DNA from 2 places in the Neorhizobium sp. AL 9.2.2 genome. Region 1 is predicted to be linked to the other one. Evidence: riboswitches for the same ligand, from Rfam matches in the RefSeq annotation. Region 1 holds a riboswitch; the other holds the start of a gene.

What was found. A riboswitch is a leader RNA that binds a small molecule or an ion and turns the genes downstream of it on or off. The one in region 1 is predicted to bind thiamine pyrophosphate.
Region 2: another riboswitch for thiamine pyrophosphate. It lies ahead of thiB (thiamine ABC transporter substrate binding subunit); the one in region 1 lies ahead of G6K99_RS20340 (ABC transporter permease).

Annotation. Positions count from the first base shown of each region.
Region 1 covers NZ_JAALXU010000009.1:587,400-596,825, reverse strand. Annotated here, with positions in the region: gene G6K99_RS20360 (copper chaperone PCu(A)C) at 29-526, shown strand; gene G6K99_RS20355 (SCO family protein) at 526-1,110, shown strand; gene G6K99_RS20350 (EAL domain-containing protein) at 1,343-3,886, shown strand; gene G6K99_RS20345 (DUF2934 domain-containing protein) at 3,993-4,238, opposite strand; TPP riboswitch at 4,399-4,501, shown strand; gene G6K99_RS20340 (ABC transporter permease) at 4,635-5,399, shown strand; gene G6K99_RS20335 (ABC transporter substrate-binding protein) at 5,416-6,360, shown strand; gene G6K99_RS20330 (hydroxyethylthiazole kinase) at 6,360-7,100, shown strand; gene thiE (thiamine phosphate synthase) at 7,090-7,749, shown strand; gene thiD (bifunctional hydroxymethylpyrimidine kinase/phosphomethylpyrimidine kinase) at 7,746-8,546, shown strand; gene G6K99_RS20315 (ABC transporter permease subunit) at 8,543-9,337, shown strand; gene G6K99_RS20310 (ATP-binding cassette domain-containing protein) at 9,334-9,426, shown strand, end outside.
Region 2 covers NZ_JAALXU010000007.1:318,355-327,780, forward strand. Annotated here, with positions in the region: gene G6K99_RS16480 (ABC-F family ATP-binding cassette domain-containing protein) at 1-1,241, shown strand, start outside; gene G6K99_RS16485 (response regulator) at 1,410-1,883, shown strand; TPP riboswitch at 2,051-2,158, shown strand; gene thiB (thiamine ABC transporter substrate binding subunit) at 2,186-3,223, shown strand; gene thiP (thiamine/thiamine pyrophosphate ABC transporter permease ThiP) at 3,239-4,861, shown strand; gene G6K99_RS16500 (ATP-binding cassette domain-containing protein) at 4,854-5,528, shown strand; gene G6K99_RS16505 (M48 family metalloprotease) at 5,742-7,256, shown strand; gene G6K99_RS16510 (RNA polymerase factor sigma-32) at 7,364-8,227, opposite strand; gene G6K99_RS16515 (CarD family transcriptional regulator) at 8,525-9,100, opposite strand.

The sequences.
Region 1 (9,426 bases):
GATTCTGCTACGTCAAAGGCGAATACCCATGTCGACAATCCGAGCGAAATTTCTTGTAGCGGCCGTGGCATTGATGCTGCCCGGCACCGCCTCTTCCCAGCACATGCATGCCCACGGGGCCGGCGATATCACGATCGAATCCGCATATTCCCGCGCCATGCTGCCGGTAGCAAAGGTCGGAGGGGGCTACCTGACGATCAACAACGCCGGCGCGGCCGATCGACTTGTCGGCGCGAGGTCGGATCGTGCCGAAGAAGTCCAGATCCACGAGATGAAGATGACCGGCGCCGTGATGGAAATGCGGGAACTGGACAAGGGCATCCCCGTGCCGGCCAAGTCTACCGTCAAGCTGGAACCCGGTGGCTATCATTTCATGTTCACGAATGTCTCTAGACCTTTCAAGGAGGGCGAGACGCTGGCGGTCACGCTCATCTTTGAAAAGGCCGGGCCGATCGAGGTCGATTTTGCCGTCGGACCGTTTGCCGGTGCGCAAAGGCCTCACGCCGCTCATGAGGGTCACCACTGATGACGAAGAACCCGTTCATGCTGGTTGCCACAACGATCTCGGCAATCTTCATCACTGTCCTCGTCGGAATCCTCTTCTTTACGTTCAAGGATGAGCCAAGAAACACCACATTCAATACCGCGTTTTCTCTGATCAACGATCGGGGAGAAGCGGTCGATCAGTCGATCTTCAAGGGCAACCCGTCACTGGTCTATTTCGGCTACACGCATTGCCCGGAAGCCTGCCCGACGACGCTTTATGAAGTTGCTGGATACCTCAAGGAACTGGGTGAAGATGGCCTGCCGATCAAAAGCTACCTGTTCACGGTCGACCCGGAGCGAGACACCCCTGACATCATGAACGGCTATGTCACGGCGTTTTCCGACCGGATCACGGGGGTGACCGGAACGCCTGAGGAGATCCGGCGGGTGGTGGCCGGATGGCGCGCATTTGCGGAAAAGAAGCCGAACAAGAGTGGTGGCTATTCCATGAGCCACACGATGGACCTGTTCCTGATCGGTGCGGATGGCAGGTTGAAGGGGCTCATTCCCTATGGCTCGGATCCCGACGCCGCCATCAGCAAGATCCGCAGCGCGCTCCTGTAGTCTCACGAGCGCGGTCATAGCTCATGGCGGCCATCGAACCAATGTAGATGCCGACAGATACGCATCGTTTCTTAAATTAAGCCATGCTAATCTATTCTTAAGCGGTCTCTGACATTGCTTTTCCGCAAGTGTGGAAAGTGCCATGATCTCTGGTCGACATATCGGTCCGGCAAATCGGAAATCTGCACAGCAGGTTTTGACGAAAGGACCCGCGTCCGCCAAGGACGGCATCTTGTCGAAGCGACGACTTTCCGAAGCCCTCTCAACCGATGCGATCTGGCCGGCATTTCAGCCGCTTGTCGATCTGCAGAGCGGTGCGATCATCGGCTTTGAGGTCCTTGCGCGTTGGACCGATTCTGAAGCAGGTGCCATCGCACCTTCAGATTTCATTCCGTTCGCCGAAACCAGCAATCTGATCGGGGCTTTGACGCAAAAGATCGTCCAGGATGCCTGTCGCAAAGCTGCAAGCTGGAGGGGAGACTTTGTCCTCGCGATCAACCTGTCGCCGACGCAGTTTCAGGACCCAGACCTCTTCCACTTTCTGGCTTCGATAATCTCGGACACCGGGTTTCCGATGAACCGGATCCATATCGAAATGACGGAAAGCGCACTGCTCGATGACGATACAGTCGTCAGGGAAAACATAGCATCGCTCAAGTCTGCCGGCATGGGCATCTCCCTCGACGACTTCGGGACCGGCTTTGCCAGCCTGACGCGGCTTCACGCGTTCCCCTTCGACAAACTGAAGATCGACACAAGCTTCGTGCGCTCCATGCAGCATGACAGCGGCAGCCGGAAAATCGTCGCCTCGGTCATTGGGCTGGGGCAAAGCCTTGGCATGACGGTTGTTGCCGAGGGCGTTGAAACCGAAGAACAGGCAGAAATGCTGAAGCGCCTTGGTTGCGACGTTGGACAGGGGTGGCTGTTTGGCAGACCTGTCGACGGTGATGCGACAGAACGGCTTCTCGCTGTCAGCAAGCAGAAGCCACTCACGGAACGCCGCGGAACCGGCTCGCTGTTCCAGCGGGTCCATCAACTGGAAACGCTCTATGAGGCGGCACCGGTCGGTCTCTGCTTTCTCGATTCAGACTTGCGCCATGTCAGTGTAAACAATCGGTTCGCTGCAATGCTGGGATTAACGCCCGAGCAGATGATCGGGCTCACCGTTCACAGTTTCATGCCGGCACGAGAGGCGCGCCGGGTCACCAAAGATCTTCAGCGAGTCCTTGCGGGCGAGCCTTTGATTGTGGACGAATATCGTCCGCCCGGAAGTGAGAACATTCTCCTCGTGGTGAACCAGCGGGTCGATGACGACGCAGGCGAGCCGATCGGCATTTCGGTCACGGCGATCGATGTTACCGGTCACAAATCGATGGAAAAGGCGCTGACCGAGACGGAAGACCACGCACGATGGTCGATCGAACTCAGCCCGAACATTCCCTGGTCGAGCGATGCCGAAGGCATTGTCAATTTCATGGGGCCAACGCCAGACCCGACGATGTCCAGGATGCGTGACCGGATCGCGGACTGGTACGGTCGGATGCATCCGGACGACAGTTTGCGGGTTCGGCGGGAATGGCTTGGATGGCTGCCATCCGGCGACCCATTCGAAACCAGGTTTCGCATGCGTCTGCACGACGACAGCTGGCGATGGATGGTCAGTCGGGCAAAGCCTCATCGCGATGCGACCGGCAAGATCGTGAAATGGTACGGCACCATCACCGAGATCGTGCCCACGGAGGTCCCGCTGGACGGGAAAGTATCCGTGAAGGCTCCTCATGTCTGGCATGATCCGGACCAGGCTGATGTCCTGCCGACGCAACACTTGATCTCAATGCTGATGAGGATGTTTGAGTCCGCGCCCATTGCCATGGCCATCACGACGAGCGACACGAAAACCTCGAGCTACGTCAAAGTCAACGATGCCTATCTGAAGCTCACCGGCCTGAAATGGGACGAGATCAACGGAAAGAAGCTGATTTCCGAGGGTGCCGCGATCGACAATCCCGCCCGCGACAGACGGCACCGGCTATTGCGCGAGGACGGCGCCTACGAGCTCGAAGATGTTGAGATTGCTCATTCGGATGGTACGATCATCCCAACCCTGATTTCCGCGCAACGCACGATCGTCGATGGCGTTTCATTCGATGTGGAGGTCATTGTCGATGTGTCTGCCCGCGTCAGGCAGCAGCGCGCTATCGAAAGCGCTCTGAAAACCTCCGCGCAGACCGATGCCCTGTCAGGTCTCCCAAACCGAGCCTGTTTCGATGAGGTTGTTGCCGGAGAGGTTGCCCGCAACCTGCTCAATGACAGAAAGCTCGCCATCGCCTACATCGATCTCAACGGCTTCAAGATCGTCAACGACAGTCTGGGGCATTCCGCAGGCGACGAAGTCCTGCGAACGATCTCGGCGAGACTTCGCGAAAGTTTCCGAGCAACGGATTTCATCGCCAGGGTCGGAGGAGACGAGTTTGCTATTCTTCTCGACATGGATCGCAAGTTTGCGGGCGATATGCAGACGCATATTCAGGAAACGATGGAAAGGGTGTTCAAGCCGATCCCCATCGATGGCCAGGTGACATTCACGGGTGCCGCGGTCGGCGTTACGTTCCTAAAGGCCGAAGACACGCCGCAAACCTATGTCAAACGCGCTGACGACTATATGTATCTGGCGAAAGCCACCGGAAAACGGGTGGCCGTCGTGTGTTTCGGTCAGGTTCTCGATCGCCCGACGACGCATAAAGTGGACCGGACGAACGGGTTTTGTGACGGCTGAAGTGTGTCGACGGCCGAACTATCGGCAGCCGATATTTCGAGGTGTTGTGCCAACCCCTTTCATGCAGGGCAGGTCTGATACCTATCCAGACTACCGCTGGTCGACGTCAGTCCGGCGCGACTGACGACGGAGGCCGGATTGTGGCGGCATCGTCGGCCGCTGCATCGTTCTCTCCACCAAACGCCGCATCAGCCTGCTGGTTGACCTTGGTCACATCGTCGCTTTCCTGATCCGACATGTCGGCTGGATGCTCGGAACGCTTCCAGTGATCGTCATGGGACCCTTCAGGACGGCCTTCTTCCTCCCACAGTCTGTAGGCCCGTTCGCGCTGTTCCTGTTCTCTATCGGTCATGGTTGCTCCTCCTAAGTTGCGAAGACATAACCAGCGGACGGGCCCCGGGTTTCCGGGAGGCGGATGACATAGAATAAAATTTTTGTCACCTCGCCGCGCAGGCTCTGCCGGACAGCGATCGCAAGCGATTGACAAAGGCCGTTTCTTTGTCCAACCTTAGCGTCATTCCGAGGGGAGCATCGAACGGTGCTGAGATGGCGGTGAGCCGGACCCTTGAACCTGATCCGGGTCATACCGGCGTAGGAACGGAAACGGCGCAATACCGCACCTCTTTCTTATTCTCCGCTCGCCTGGATCTCCATGATGTCAAGGTCAGGAGATCAGCCATGCTTACGCTCTCGAGAAATACCCGAATAGGACGAATGCGGTTCGACGGTTTCAACCCGCGTCGCTGACATGCAGTCCCGGTTTGCAGCCCTCGGGCTTTTTCTGCTGCTGGTGGGCTGGCAGATAGCCGTTCAGGTCTTTTCGCCGCCACGCTATCTTTTGCCGTCACCGCTCGCGGTGGTGCAGGCATTGGTGCGTCAGAGCAGCTTCCTCGCTCATCATACCGCTGTCACCATCACCGAGATTTTTGCAGGTCTCGTCGCCGGCAGCATCTTCGGTGCGGCGGTCGCGTTTCTCGTCGTGGCATTCCCGCGGGCCGGCAGGCTTGCCTGGCCGATCATCCTTATCCTGCAGACCTTTCCGGTCTTCGTGCTGGCACCCATCCTGGTGCTCTGGCTCGGTTTCGGCATGGCGTCGAAAGTGATGATGACGACGCTCGTCATCTTCTTCCCGGTCGCCTCCGCCTTCGCAGATGGCCTGAGGCGGACGGAACCGGCGATCCTGGAAGCCGCCGCGCTGACAAGCGCGACGCCCTGGCAGATCCTTGTGAGGCTCAGAACACCGCTTGCGCTGCCGGCGCTCGTGTCCGGTCTGCGCGTCGCCGTGCCGCTCGCGCCGCTGGGTGCCGTGATCGGCGAATGGGTCGGGGCTTCAGCCGGGCTCGGCTTTGTCATGGTTCAGGCGAACGCCCGGATGCAGACCGACACCGTTTTCGCAGCCATGACCATCCTGGCCCTGACCAGCGTCGCGCTGCGCCTGGGTTTCGACCGTCTCGTAAAGGGACGCCCCCATTGGGCAATCGAGACCGAACAACAGACACAGTTATCATCGTGAGGAGAGACGACCACCCATGAAACGCATGCTTCTGGCCTTTGCCATTGCCCTATCCGTGAGCATGATTGCGTCCGCTAGCCAGGCGGCAGAAAAGCTCACCGTCATGCTTGAATGGTTCGTGAACCCGGACCATGCGCCGCTCGTGATTGCCGCCCAGAACGGCTATTTCGAAGACGCCGGCCTCGATGTCGAGCTGGTGCCTCCCGCCGACCCGTCGACGGTGCCTCGCCTCGTTGCCACCGGCCAGGCCGATATCGGCATCCACTACCAACCGAACCTCTATCTCGACCGTGCAGCCGGCCTGCCGCTCAAGCGAATCGGTACCCTCGTCGAAACGCCCTTGAATACGGTGACGGTTCTCGCCGATGGCCCGATCAAGAGCCTCAAGGACCTGCGCGGCAAGAAGGTCGGCTTTTCCGTCACGGGTTTCGAAGATGCGATGTTGAAGCGCATGCTCGAAGGCGAAGGCGTTGCACTTACCGAGGTCCAACTGATCAACGTCAATTTCGCCCTCTCGCCGTCGCTGATCGGCGGCAAGGTCGATGCCACGCTTGGCGGTTTTAGAAACTTCGAACTGACGCAGATGCGGATCGAAGGGCACGAGGGTCGTTCCTTCTTTCCGGAAGAACACGGCGTCCCTGTTTATGACGAGCTGATCTTCGTGACGCGCGACGCGCTTGCGACAGATCCCCGCCTCCCCCGCTTTCTCGAATCCGTCGAGAAGGCTGCGATCTTCCTGACCAATCACCCGGACAATGCCTGGAAGCTGTTCATCAAGGCCTATCCCAACCTCGACGACCAGCTCAATCGGCAGGCGTTCACCGATACGCTGCCACGTTTCGCCAAACGGCCTGCAGCGCTTGATCGCGGCAGATACCAGCGTTTCGGTGAGTTCATGGCAGCGAGCGGCCTCATTCCGCAGGCGCCGCCGGTCGAAGACGTGGCGATCGAAATCCGGTGATGACAATGAACAATTACCCGACGCCGCAACAGGCCGGCGATCTTCTGGCACGTGTGCGGGCCCGGCGCCCACGCGTCCATTGTCTGATGAACACGGTGGTGCAGAAATTCGTCGCCGATGGTCTCACCGCGATCGGCGCCATTCCGTCGATGACCTCCTCCCCGGATGAAATCGTCGGTTTCGTCTCGAAAGCGGATGTCCTCGTCGTCAATCTCGGTACACTGGATGCAGACCGTCGCAAGGTCATCGACCTGGCCGTCGATGTTGCAATTGATCAGGGGAAACCATGGATCCTCGATCCCGTGCATAGCGATTATTCCCCGGTCCGGCTTGAGTTTGCAAAAACATTGATCGCCCGCGGGCCGACGGCCCTTCGCGGCAATAGCGCAGAGATGGCGCTGTTCGGAGACATAGGCGAAAAACTGACAATCGAGACCGGTGCTCACGACCGGCTGACCGATGGCACACGCACCGTCACTGTCCGCAACGGCCATAGATGGATGGCGGATGTCACCGGGACCGGGTGCCTTTCAGGCGGCATCATCGCTGCCTTTCTTGCCATCGAACCGGATGCACTGGCTGCGGCCGCTGCGGCCTTGGCGACGACCGGTGTTGCAGCCGAACAGGCCGCCGAGCACGCGCGCGGCCCCGGCAGTTTCGCCGTTGCTTTCCTGGATGCGCTGTCAGCGCTCACGGCCGAAGAGCTCAGTTTGCACGGAAGGATCGACCATGAAACTTGACTACCGACTGAACCCGATCGTCGATGCCGGTCTTTCCGATATCGGCGATCTCGTGGATCTCGCAGCAATCGCCGCTCGAAACGGCGCGACGCTGATCCAGTACCGCGACAAGACCGCCTCCACCCGGCAGATGATCGACATGGCGATAAGCATCAAGGCTGCCCTCGAAGGCACCGGCGTGCCGCTGGTGGTCAACGACCGTGTCGATGTGGCGCTCGCTTCAGGCGCTGACGGCGTGCATCTGGGTGCTGACGACATGGATGCGGGGACTGCACGGCGGCTGCTCGGCCCCGACGCCATCATCGGTCTCACCGTCAAGACACGTGCCGATGCGGAACGCGCCGGACGAGCGCAGGCCAGCTATGCCTGTATCGGCGGAGTGTTCGAGACCCTGTCGAAACAGAACCCCGATCCTCCGGTCGGCCTCGACGGTTTTCGGGATCTGCGCGAACGGTTGCGAAAACTGAATCCGACCCTCCCGGTCGGCGCGATCGCGGGCATCGGGCTGGAGCAGGTGCGGAGCGTCATCGACGCGGGGGCCGACGGTGTCGCGGTCATTTCGGCAATCTTCCGCGCACCGGACCCTGCAGACGCCTGCCGCAGTTTTCGGCGCCGGGTGGATGATGCTCTGAGCGAGGTGAAACGATGACATCCGTTGCCATGACAATCGCCGGCTCCGACAGTGGCGGAGGTGCCGGCATTCAGGCCGATATCAAGACATTTTCCGCACACGGTGTGTTCGCGACCAGCGTAATCACCGCCGTGACCGCCCAGAACACGCGGGGCGTGAGCGCCGTCGAAGACATCTCGGCGACGATGATCCGAGAGCAGATGCGCGCAGTGCTTGCAGATATCACGGTGCATGCGATCAAGATCGGCATGGTGTCCCGCTGCGAAACAATCCACGCGGTTGCCGGGGGGCTGACACACTATAACGGTCCCGTCGTCCTCGATCCCGTCATGGTCGCCACCTCGGGCGATCGGCTGCTGCGCGAGGATGCGATCTCGGCCCTCATCGCCAGCCTCGTGCCAAGAGCGACGATCGTGACGCCGAACCTGCCGGAAGCAGCACTGCTGACCGGCATGCCTGTTGCGCAAACCCGATCGGATATGGTCCGGCAGGCAGAGATGATCCTGAACGCCGGCGCCCGTGCCGTGCTGATCAAGGGCGGTCACGGGTGCGGCCCCGACAGCATCGATCTCTTGTTCGATACGTCAGGCGTGACGGAGTTTTCTTCTCCCCGTGTCGATACGAAAAACGACCATGGCACAGGCTGCACGCTTGCGGCGGCGATCACCGCCGGCCTCGCCCGCGACCTGTCGTTGCATGAGTCCGTTGGCGCTGCAAAAACATATCTTCAGGACACTTTGATTGCCGGAAAAGCTCTTTCTATCGGCGGCGGGCATGGCCCGGTCCACCACTTCTACAAATGGTGGCCGGCATGAACCGAGCTATGGCGGGTCCGGCGAGGCCCGGCCGCCTGGCGCAATTCGCGTCGCGGCTCGCCTCGCCGATTGCCCTCCTCGTCATTTGGCAGATCGCCAGCATGACGGGACTGCTGTCGCCGCGCATTCTGGCCGGACCGGGCGACATCGTCGCGACAGCCAGCCGCCTCATCGCGTCCGGTGAACTGATCAACGGGCTGATCGTATCGTTCCTGCGGGTGCTTGCAGGCTTTTCGATTGCGCTCGTCGCCGGGATTGTTCTGGCTCTGATCTCCGGCCTGTCTCGGTTCGGAGAAGCGGTGATAGACCCGCCGATCCAGATGCTGAAGGCGATGCCGTTCCTGGGTCTTCTGCCACTATTCATTCTCTGGTTCGGGATCGGCGAGATGCCGAAGATCGGGCTCGTCGCCTTCGGCGCCATCTTTCCGATCTACCTCACCCTTTATGGCGGCATTCGCGGCATTGACAGGAAGCTGATCGAGGCGGGGCAGACAATGGACCTCGGCACGACAAGCATCATTCGCCATATCATCATTCCAGGCGCCCTCCCCTCGCTGCTCGTGGGCGTCCGATACGGCCTCAGCGTCGCCTGGCTCAGCCTCGTCGTCGGCGAACAAATCAATGCCGCAAGCGGCATCGGATACACCATTTCCTATGCCCGCGACTTCCTGCAGACCGATGTCATCGTCGTCTGCCTTCTGGTCTACGCGATCCTCGGCCTGCTGACCGACGGTCTCGTGCGCGTGATCGAAGCTTATGCGCTGCGCTGGCGTCCGGAGGTGATCGGGTGAGCCCCCTCGTCGACATCAGGCAACTCACCCGCTCGTTCGGCGCCGCCGCAGTTCTCGACGGCATCGACCTCACACTGGCGCCCGGCGAA
Region 2 (9,426 bases), on a different contig from region 1:
GCACCTCCCGCCGCCTGTCGCGCGGTTTCGGCCATTTCGAAGCCTGGCGCGATCAGGTTCTCGAAGAGGAAGAGATCGAGCAGCACAAGCTCGGCAAGGCGATTGAGCGTGAAGAACACTGGATGCGCTACGGCGTGACCGCAAGGCGCAAGCGCAACATGCGCCGCGTCGGCGAGCTGCAGTCCATGCGTGCCGACTACCGCGGCCACAAGGGGCCGCAGGGTTCCGTTCAGGCCTCCGTCGCCGAAGGTCGCGAGTCCGGCAAGCTGGTGGTGGAAGCGGAAAACATCACCAAGACCTATGACAAGCCGATCGTCGCGCCATTCTCGATCCGCATCCATCGCGGCGACCGGATCGGCCTGGTCGGCCCGAATGGTGCTGGCAAGACGACGCTGCTGAAGATGCTGACGGGCCAGCTCGCCCCCGACGGCGGCTGGATCAAGCTCGGCACCAATCTCGAGATTGCCACGCTCGACCAGAAGCGCGAGGACCTCGATCCCGCCGACACGCTGTCCCATTACTTGACAGACGGCCGCGGCGAAACGCTGCTGGTCAACGGCGAACAGCGGCATGTGGCGGGCTACATGAAAGACTTCCTGTTCCAGCCGGAACAGATCCGCACGCCGATCAAGAACCTCTCCGGCGGAGAGCGCGCAAGGCTGATGCTGGCCCGCATGCTGGCAAAACCATCGAACCTTTTGATCCTCGACGAACCGACCAACGACCTCGACATCGAGACGCTGGACCTCTTGCAGGAAATCGTTGCGGGATATGCCGGCACCGTCATTCTCGTCAGCCATGACCGCGACTTTCTCGACCGCACCGTGACCTCGACGATCGCTCCGGTAGACCCGGATGCGCCGGATGGACGCTGGATCGAATATGCAGGCGGCTATACCGACATGCTGCAGCAGCGCAAAGGCATGGCCGACGAAAAGCGCCGCGCCGATAAGGCGGAAAAGGCAAAGACCGAAGGCAGTGCGCCCGGTGTCACTAAGGCAAAGGGCAAGCTTTCGTTCAAGCAGAAATTCGCGCTCGAAAACCTTCCCAAGGAAATGGCGAAGGCACAGGACGACATCGCCACGTCCGAACGCAAGATGGCCGATCCCAAACTCTTTGCCAAAGACCCGTCGGCATTTTCAAAGCTCGCCGCAGAAACGGCAAAACTGCGCGATCGCGTCGCCAAAATGGAAGAAGAATGGCTGGAACTCGAGATGCTCAGAGAACAGATTGAAGGATAGTTAAAGAATTCCTATACTTAACAAATAAACATCCACCGTTTTATTTGTCGGGAGCCGGAACAAACATTCCCCGGTGACGTTCGGCATCCATCAAGTGGTCGAAATGCGTAGTGCGGTATGAATGCCGACATGCCGACCAGATGGAAACAAAACGGTTAGGAATGTCCAATGCTGACTAATGTGATGCGTCGTCGGCTGGCGAGTGATGCAATGGAACAGCGCGTTCTGATCGTTGAGGACGAATTCCTGATCGCGCTTGATGTTGCCGAGACTGTCGAGAGCATGGGTCTCAAGGTTGCAGGCTTTGCCAGCGCCCGCAAGCACGCCCTGTCGCTCGGTGCATACGCCGATATCGCGCTGGTCGACGTCAATCTCGCCGATGGCCGCACAGGTCCGGAAATCGGGCGCGAACTCGCTGCCGAATACGGCCTGACGGTCATCTTCATGACGGCCAATCCGGAAGACGTGAAAGACGGCGTCGAGGGATCGCTCGGCGTTCTGACCAAGCCCGTGATGCCGCATGTGGTAGAGCAGACAATCGACTATGCCATCGCCAACCGTCTTGGCGGCATGGCGATCGTGCCGCGTGACCTCAAGATATTCCGCAACGACTCCCAGTCAGGCTACGCGCTCAACGCCTGAACCTTGTTGTCAAAGAACTACTAGCAAGAAAGCCGTCCGGCACGCCGGGCGGCTTTCTTGCTATCGAGACTGCTATCGCACGATGCCTTTCGGTCCTTTGGCCCTGAACGCAAGACGGCAGGGTTCGACACCACTTGCCAGACAATTCCTTCACCGTTACATCTACTCCCGCTCTAACGGGGTGCTGCGCGGTAACGTGCGGCTGAGAGGCTTTCAGCCAACCCGCGGAACCTGATCCGGCTAACACCGGCGGAGGGATTAGACGGCTCACGCTCAGCGCCTATTCCCCTTGTAGATTGATTTTGAAGGAGGCGTTGATGCGCAAACTCTTGCTATCGCTCACCGTGGCTGCGGCCACCATCATCCTGTCGCCGGCCGCCAAGGCCGAAGACAAGGTGCTGACCATCTACACCTATGAAAGCTTCACCGCCGACTGGGGCCCTGGCCCCAAGGTGAAGGCCGCTTTCGAAAAGACCTGCGCCTGCAAGGTCGAATTCGTGGCTGTCGCCGATGGCGTCGCACTTCTGACCCGGCTGAAGCTGGAGGGTGAGACGACCAAGGCCGATATCGCGCTTGGGCTCGACACCAACCTGATTTCGGAGGCCAAGGCCACCGGCCTGTTCGAACCGCATGGACTGCAGGCATCGTCAGAGAATGGCGGCATCAGCGTTCCCGGCAATTACGCCGACGATACGTTCCTGCCCTATGACTACGGCCATTTCGCCGTCGTCTACGACACGAAGACCATCAAGAACCCGCCGAGGAGCCTGAAGGAACTGGTGGAAGGCGATCCGTCGCAGAAGATCGCGATCGAAGATCCGCGCACCTCGACACCCGGCCTCGGCCTGCTTTTGTGGATGAAATCCGTCTATGGCGACAAGGCGCCGGAAGCCTGGGCAAAGCTGAAGGGCCGCATCCTGACCGTCACCCCCGGCTGGTCTGAAGCCTACGGCCTGTTTACCAAGGGCGAAGTGCCGATGGTGCTGTCCTATACGACCTCGCCTGCCTACCACATGGTGGAGGAGAACGAGAACCGTTACCAGGCGGCTGCTTTTTCCGAGGGACATTACGTTCAGATCGAAGTGGCCGGCATGCTGAAGGGCGCCCGTGACAAGGATCTCGCCCGTGACTTCCTGAAGTTCATGGTGTCGCAGGGCTTCCAGGATGTGATCCCTACCACCAACTGGATGATGCCGGTGACGAAGACGTCGCAACCGCTGCCAGACGCTTTCGGCAAGCTGGTTAAGCCGGAAAAGACATTCCTGATGGGATCTGACGAAGTCGCGAAGAACCGCCAGGCATGGATCGACGAATGGCTCAACGCCATGAGCATGAACTGATCGGCTGAATCGGGTATGCTGCTGACCGCTGCCGAGCGAAGACGAGGGATTTCCGGCGGGGTGCTGAGCCTCGGCGCGATCGCGCTTTTCGTCGGCATCGCGGTCTCGGCCCTGCTGCTCTGGGATGCCCCTGAAACGCAGGGGCAATTGTTCACGGCCTATACCGGCCGCATCCTGCAGTTCACGCTGTGGCAGGCGGCGCTATCGACCTTGTTCTCCGTATGCCTTGCCCTTCCCGTAGCGCTGTCACTGGCGAGACGGCCACATTTCATCGGCCGCGTCTGGATCGTGCGGCTGATGGCGCTGCCGATGGGCCTGCCGGTTCTGATCGGGGCGCTGGGTCTGATCGGCATCTGGGGCCGCCAGGGCGCGGTGAACGGCCTCCTATCGACATTGGGGCTGGAGCAACCGATCAGCATTTACGGCCTGACCGGCATTCTTCTGGCCCACGTGTTCTTCAACCTGCCGCTGGCCGCCCGGCTGTTTCTCGTGGCGCTTGAGCGGCAGCCGGCCGAATACTGGCTGCTGTCCACCAGCCTCGGCATGAAGCCCCTGTCGATCTTCCGTTTCATCGAAGGCCCGGCCCTGATCCGCGTCGTGCCAGGCATTGCCGGGCTGATCTTCATGCTCTGCGCCACCAGTTTCACGCTGGTCCTCATCCTCGGTGGCGGGCCGGCGGCAACGACACTGGAAGTAGCGATCTACCAGTCGCTGCGCTTCGATTTCGATCCGCCCCGCGCCATCGGATTGGCGGTGCTGCAGATTGCGGTAACCGGCCTGATCCTCGCCGCCCTCGCGTTTCTCCCCGCCCCCGACGGCACACATGTGACCGCCGGCCGCGCCACCCGCCGCTTCGATGGACGCACATGGGGCGCAAGGCTGTGGGACGGCTCGACCATCCTCGCTGCGACCCTGTTTCTCGTCCTGCCGCTTGCCTCGATCTTCCTAGCCGGCATCAAGGCCGATCTCTGGCGGCTGGCCTCAAGCCCCGCCTTCCTCAACGCGGCCTATACAAGCCTGTCGATCGCGCTCTTGTCCGGGCTGCTGGCCGTCAGCGTTGCATTGGCGATCATCCATGCGCGCATTGCCATAAGAGACCTCCGCCATCCCGGCATCCCGGCGCGTGGACTGGCGGCGATGCTCGGCGCGACGTCGTCGCTGGTGCTGCTGGTGCCGCCGGTGGTGATCGGGACAGGCTGGTTCCTGCTGCTTCGCCCGTTTGGCGATGTCTCGCGGTTTGCCCCGGCACTGGTCGCGGCGATCAACATGCTGATGGCGCTGCCCTTCGTGATGCGGGTCCTGGAGCCCTCGATCGAGGATCATCGGCGGCAGACGGCACGGCTGGCCGCGAGCCTCGGCGTATCAGGCCTTTCGCGATTGCGGCGGATCGACCTGCCCTTCCTGATCGGCCCTGTCCTGACGGCACTGTCGTTTGCCATGGCGCTCTCGCTCGGCGATCTCGGAGCCGTGGCCCTGTTCGGCTCCTCGGAACTGACGACCCTGCCCTGGCTCGTCTACAGCCGACTATCCAGCTACCGAACCAACGACGCCGACGGGCTTGCCCTGCTTTTAGGCGTGATATGTCTGGCGCTGACGATCCTCGGAAGTCTTCGCCGCCGAAGGGAATACGATGGCTGACAGCATCCGCCTGGAAAAGATCGCGCTGCAACTCGGCAGCAAACGGTTCAGCTTCGATATTGCCATGACCGGCGGCGCGATTACTGCCGTGACCGGCCCCTCGGGTTCGGGCAAGTCGACACTGCTGAACCTCATCGCGGGCTTCGAGATACCTGAGTCCGGCCGCGTCCTGATCGCGGGCGAGGACGTGACCCACGCGCACCCGTCTCAGCGGCCGATTTCGCTGGTGTTCCAGGACAACAATCTGTTCGCCCATCTCGACCTCCTCACCAATATCGGTCTCGGCGTCGATCCGTCCCTGAAGCTTTCGCGTGAGGACAGGATGAGAATATCGCACTCACTCGACCGCGTCGGGCTTGCCGGCTTCGAGACGCGCAAACCGGGAACGCTGTCCGGCGGCGAGCGGCAACGCGCGGCCTTCGCGCGGGTACTGGTGCGAAAGAGGCCCGTTTTGCTGATGGACGAGCCGTTTGCGGCGCTTGATCCCGAACTCAGGGCTTCGATGGCATCGCTGCTTCTGGACCTGCACCGCGAAACCGGCAATACGGTGGTGATCGTCAGCCACGACCGCGCCGAGGTTCAAAAGCTTGCCGATGTGGTGGTCGCCGTCGACGATGGCACGATCGTGAACTCCGCCGCAAACACGGCTATTCCTTACGCCCGCTAGAGGCCAGTCGACGGAGCGTCGTCACGAATAGAGACAGGCGAAAACCAACGTTATCGCAGTGCCACAATTTGGTCTTGCGGCGATGTCATCGCCTTGGTTTATCAGAAGTCAATTGCAAACGCGCCGGCTGAACCTATCTCTTTTATCTGTGCATGCGATGCGAAAATCGGTACGAAGCGAAGGTGAACGGGACTGACGGTGCAGAAGACACGGATCAAAACACGCGAGGACGCGACACCCGGCAGGACCGGGCAGACCAGCGCATCGCGCCGTTGGGGACGCTTTGCCGTCGTGTTGCTCGCAGGTGCAGCACTCGCAGGCTGTCAGTCCGTGTTCGACCAAGCCTATACGCCGAACGTTTCTCCATCAGACTCGCCTCAGATCGTCGACGAAGTGCAGAAGAACGATCCGCGGGCGCAGATGGGTGCACGCGAGCATCCCCGTATCGTTGCAAGCTACGGCGGCGAATATCGTGACGCAAAGACCGAACGGCTGGTTGCCCGGATTGCCGGTGCGCTGACCGCCGTTTCGGAAAATCCGACGCAATCCTTCCGCATCACTATCCTCAATTCCCCGGCGATCAATGCCTTCGCCCTGCCGGGTGGCTATCTCTACGTCACGCGTGGACTGCTGGCGCTCGCCAACGACGCTTCGGAAGTTGCGGCCGTGCTGTCGCACGAGATGGGCCACGTGACCGCCAATCACGGGATCGAACGGCAGCGGCGCGAGGAAGCTGAAGTAATCGCCAGCCGGGTGGTCGCCGAAGTTCTCTCGAGCGACATCGCTGGCAAGCAGGCGCTTGCCCGCGGCAAGCTGAGGCTGGCAGCCTTCTCCCGCCAGCAGGAACTGCAGGCGGACGTGATCGGTGTGCGGATGCTGGGCGAAGCTGGCTACGACCCTTACGCCGCTGCGCGCTTCCTCGATTCAATGGCGGCCTATGCGCGCTACTCGGCGGTCGATCCCGACAGCGACCAGAGCCTGGACTTCCTGTCCAGCCACCCGAATTCCGCCCAACGCGTCGATCTGGCCCGCAGGCACGCCCGCAATTTCGGCCAGGAAGGCGTCGGCGACAAGGGTCGCGACTATTTCCTCGCCGGCATCGATGGTCTTCTCTATGGCGACAGCCCACAGGAGGGCTATGTCCGCGGCCAGACCTTCCTGCACGGGGGCCTTGGAATACGCTTCGACGTTCCGCCGGACTTCCGCATCGACAACAAGGTGGAAGCGGTTCTCGCGACAGGACCTGGCGAAACCGCGATCCGTTTCGACGGCGTCGCCGCTGGCGACACCAGCAGCTTGCCCAACTATCTGACCAGCGGCTGGGTGGCCGGGCTTCAGCCGGAAACCGTGCGCGAGACGACTGTCAACGGCCTGCCGGCCGCGACCGCACGCGCATCCGCCGAACGCTGGGATTTCGACGTGACCGTGATCAAGGTCAACGACCAGATCTTCCGGTTCCTGACGGCGGTCCCGAAGGGCAGTCCCGCACTCGACACGACCGCACAAATCCTGCGCAACAGCTTCCGCCGCATGACACAGCCTGAAATCGCGTCGCTGAAGCCGCTCCGCGTCCGCGTCGTAAGCGTTGGGCCGCAGGATACGATGGCATCGCTGTCAAGCCGGATGATGGGCACAGACCGCAAGCTGGACCTGTTCAAGCTGATCAACGCCATTCCGGTCGGCGCGACATTGTCGCCGGGCCAAAAAGTCAAAATCATTTCCGAATGAGGCTTGTATAAAAGCTTCAAAGCGCGAAGGCCGTTTCAAGGGCCTGCGCGCTTTAAAGCATCGTATCGAGATGTCGCGACCGCCAGAGCGGCGCGGGCACAGTGTGTTTAGGACACAAGCGCCATCTGCGGATTTGCGGTGACGAGTGCCGACTTCAGCTTCTCGATCGCGCGGCTTTCGATCTGCCGCACACGCTCCTTGGAAATTCCGAGCTTGGCACCCAGCGCTTCCAGCGTCGCACCGTCATCCGTCAGCCTGCGGGCGCGGATGATCATCTTTTCGCGGTCGTTGAGCTTGGTGAGGGCACCCTGCAGCCATTTCAGGCGACGCTCGCCATCAATCATGCCCGAAACCTGTTCGTCCGGCAGTGGTTCGCCGCTGGCCAGCATGTCGAGGCGTTCGCCACTGTCGGCATCACCGGAAATCGTTGGAGCCTGGAGCGACGAGTCATTGCCGGAGAGACGGGCATCCATTGTCTGCACGTCGGAAACGCTGACGCCGAGTGCGACGGCAATTTCCTCATGGATGGCCTGGGCCGTGAGGTTGGAGTCGCCGCGGGCAAGTTTTGCGCGCAGGCGGCGCAGATTGAAGAACAGCGCCTTCTGGGCTGAACTCGTACCACCGCGAACGATCGACCAGTTGCGCAGGATATAGTCCTGCATGGAGGCACGGATCCACCAGCTGGCGTATGTGGAAAAGCGGACATCGCGGGCCGGTTCGAACCTTGCCGCAGCCTCGAGCAATCCCACATAACCTTCCTGAACGAGATCGCTCATGGGTAGACCGAACCCACGGAATTTCGACGCCATCGCGATGACGAGACGCATGTGGGCGAGTGCAATCTGGTTTCGAGCGCCCTGATCCTGGCGGTCTTTCCAACGGATTGCCAGATCACGCTCTTCCTCGCGGGCGAGATACGGAGCCGACATCGCTATCTTGATCATTGTGCGGTCTGCGGACATGGCTGTCATAGTGTTCTCCGTGGTGCCGTGATCGACAAAGGGCAGAACCAAAAAAAACGCTGAATTGCGGGATTACCGATATTCCAGCCTTGATTTTTGCGAATTTCTGCCGATGTCCCTCAAGTGTCTCGCGGAGGTCTTGGACCGGTTAGGCAATCGCCCCGCTATTGGTTAGGACGGAGAACACGCAGCACGATGCAGCATTAAATTCGCCGTTCCGGCGGGTTAACGCGCTTGTGTTGTAAAGGTTCCAACAAAAAACCCGGCACTAGGCCGGGTTTTTGGTGTTGTCTTTCAGAGACAAAATCAGGCTGCTTCTTCTTCCTGAGCTTCATCTTCCTCGACTGTCTTGCCGCGCTTGGGACCCTTGGCAAGGTTGACCTCGATCAGGCGAACAGCTTCCGTATCGGACATCTTGTTGACGGCGGCAATTTCGCGCGCCATGCGATCCAGCGCCGCTTCATACAGCTGACGCTCGGAATAAGACTGCTCGGGCTGGTTTTCGGCGCGGAAAAGATCGCGCACCACTTCTGCAATGGAAATCAGATCACCGGAATTGATCTTGGCATCATATTCCTGTGCGCGACGCGACCACATCGTGCGCTTCACGCGGGCCTTGCCCTGGACCACCTTCAGTGCACGTTCGACGAAATCCGTCTCGGAGAGCTTGCGCATGCCGATGCTCAAGGCCTTGGCGACCGGAACCTTCAGGCGCATTTTGTCCTTTTCAAAATCGATCACGAAAAGCTCGAGCTTCATGCCCGCGACTTCCTGTTCTTCGATAGAGGTGATCGTGCCGACGCCATGCGCAGGATAAACAATCGATTCACCAGTTCTAAAGCCCTGGCGTGCGGGAGAATTCTTTTTCAGTTGGGTCGTCATTCGATTCACAAACTCCCTTTGACTCACCCGTTTTATCGGGTCTGGGGAAACCGGGTCTGTCAGGCCCGGATGAGACGGGGGAAACCGTCGGGTCACTCCATACTGATCCGACAACGCGCGCAAAAACAGACCAACTCGCGAAACGGCGACGACAACATCAAAGTGTTGCAATGTCACGGGGAACGCGGGGAGCGATCTGTTTCTTTCGTGATGTTTTTCGGGCACGCGAGTGCCACCTTGTGGAACAGTGAGTAAGCTCTACCACAAAAAAGTGCGGAAATCAATAATTTGCTTTTATTCTTGCAAGCCGCGTGACAGTCGGACAG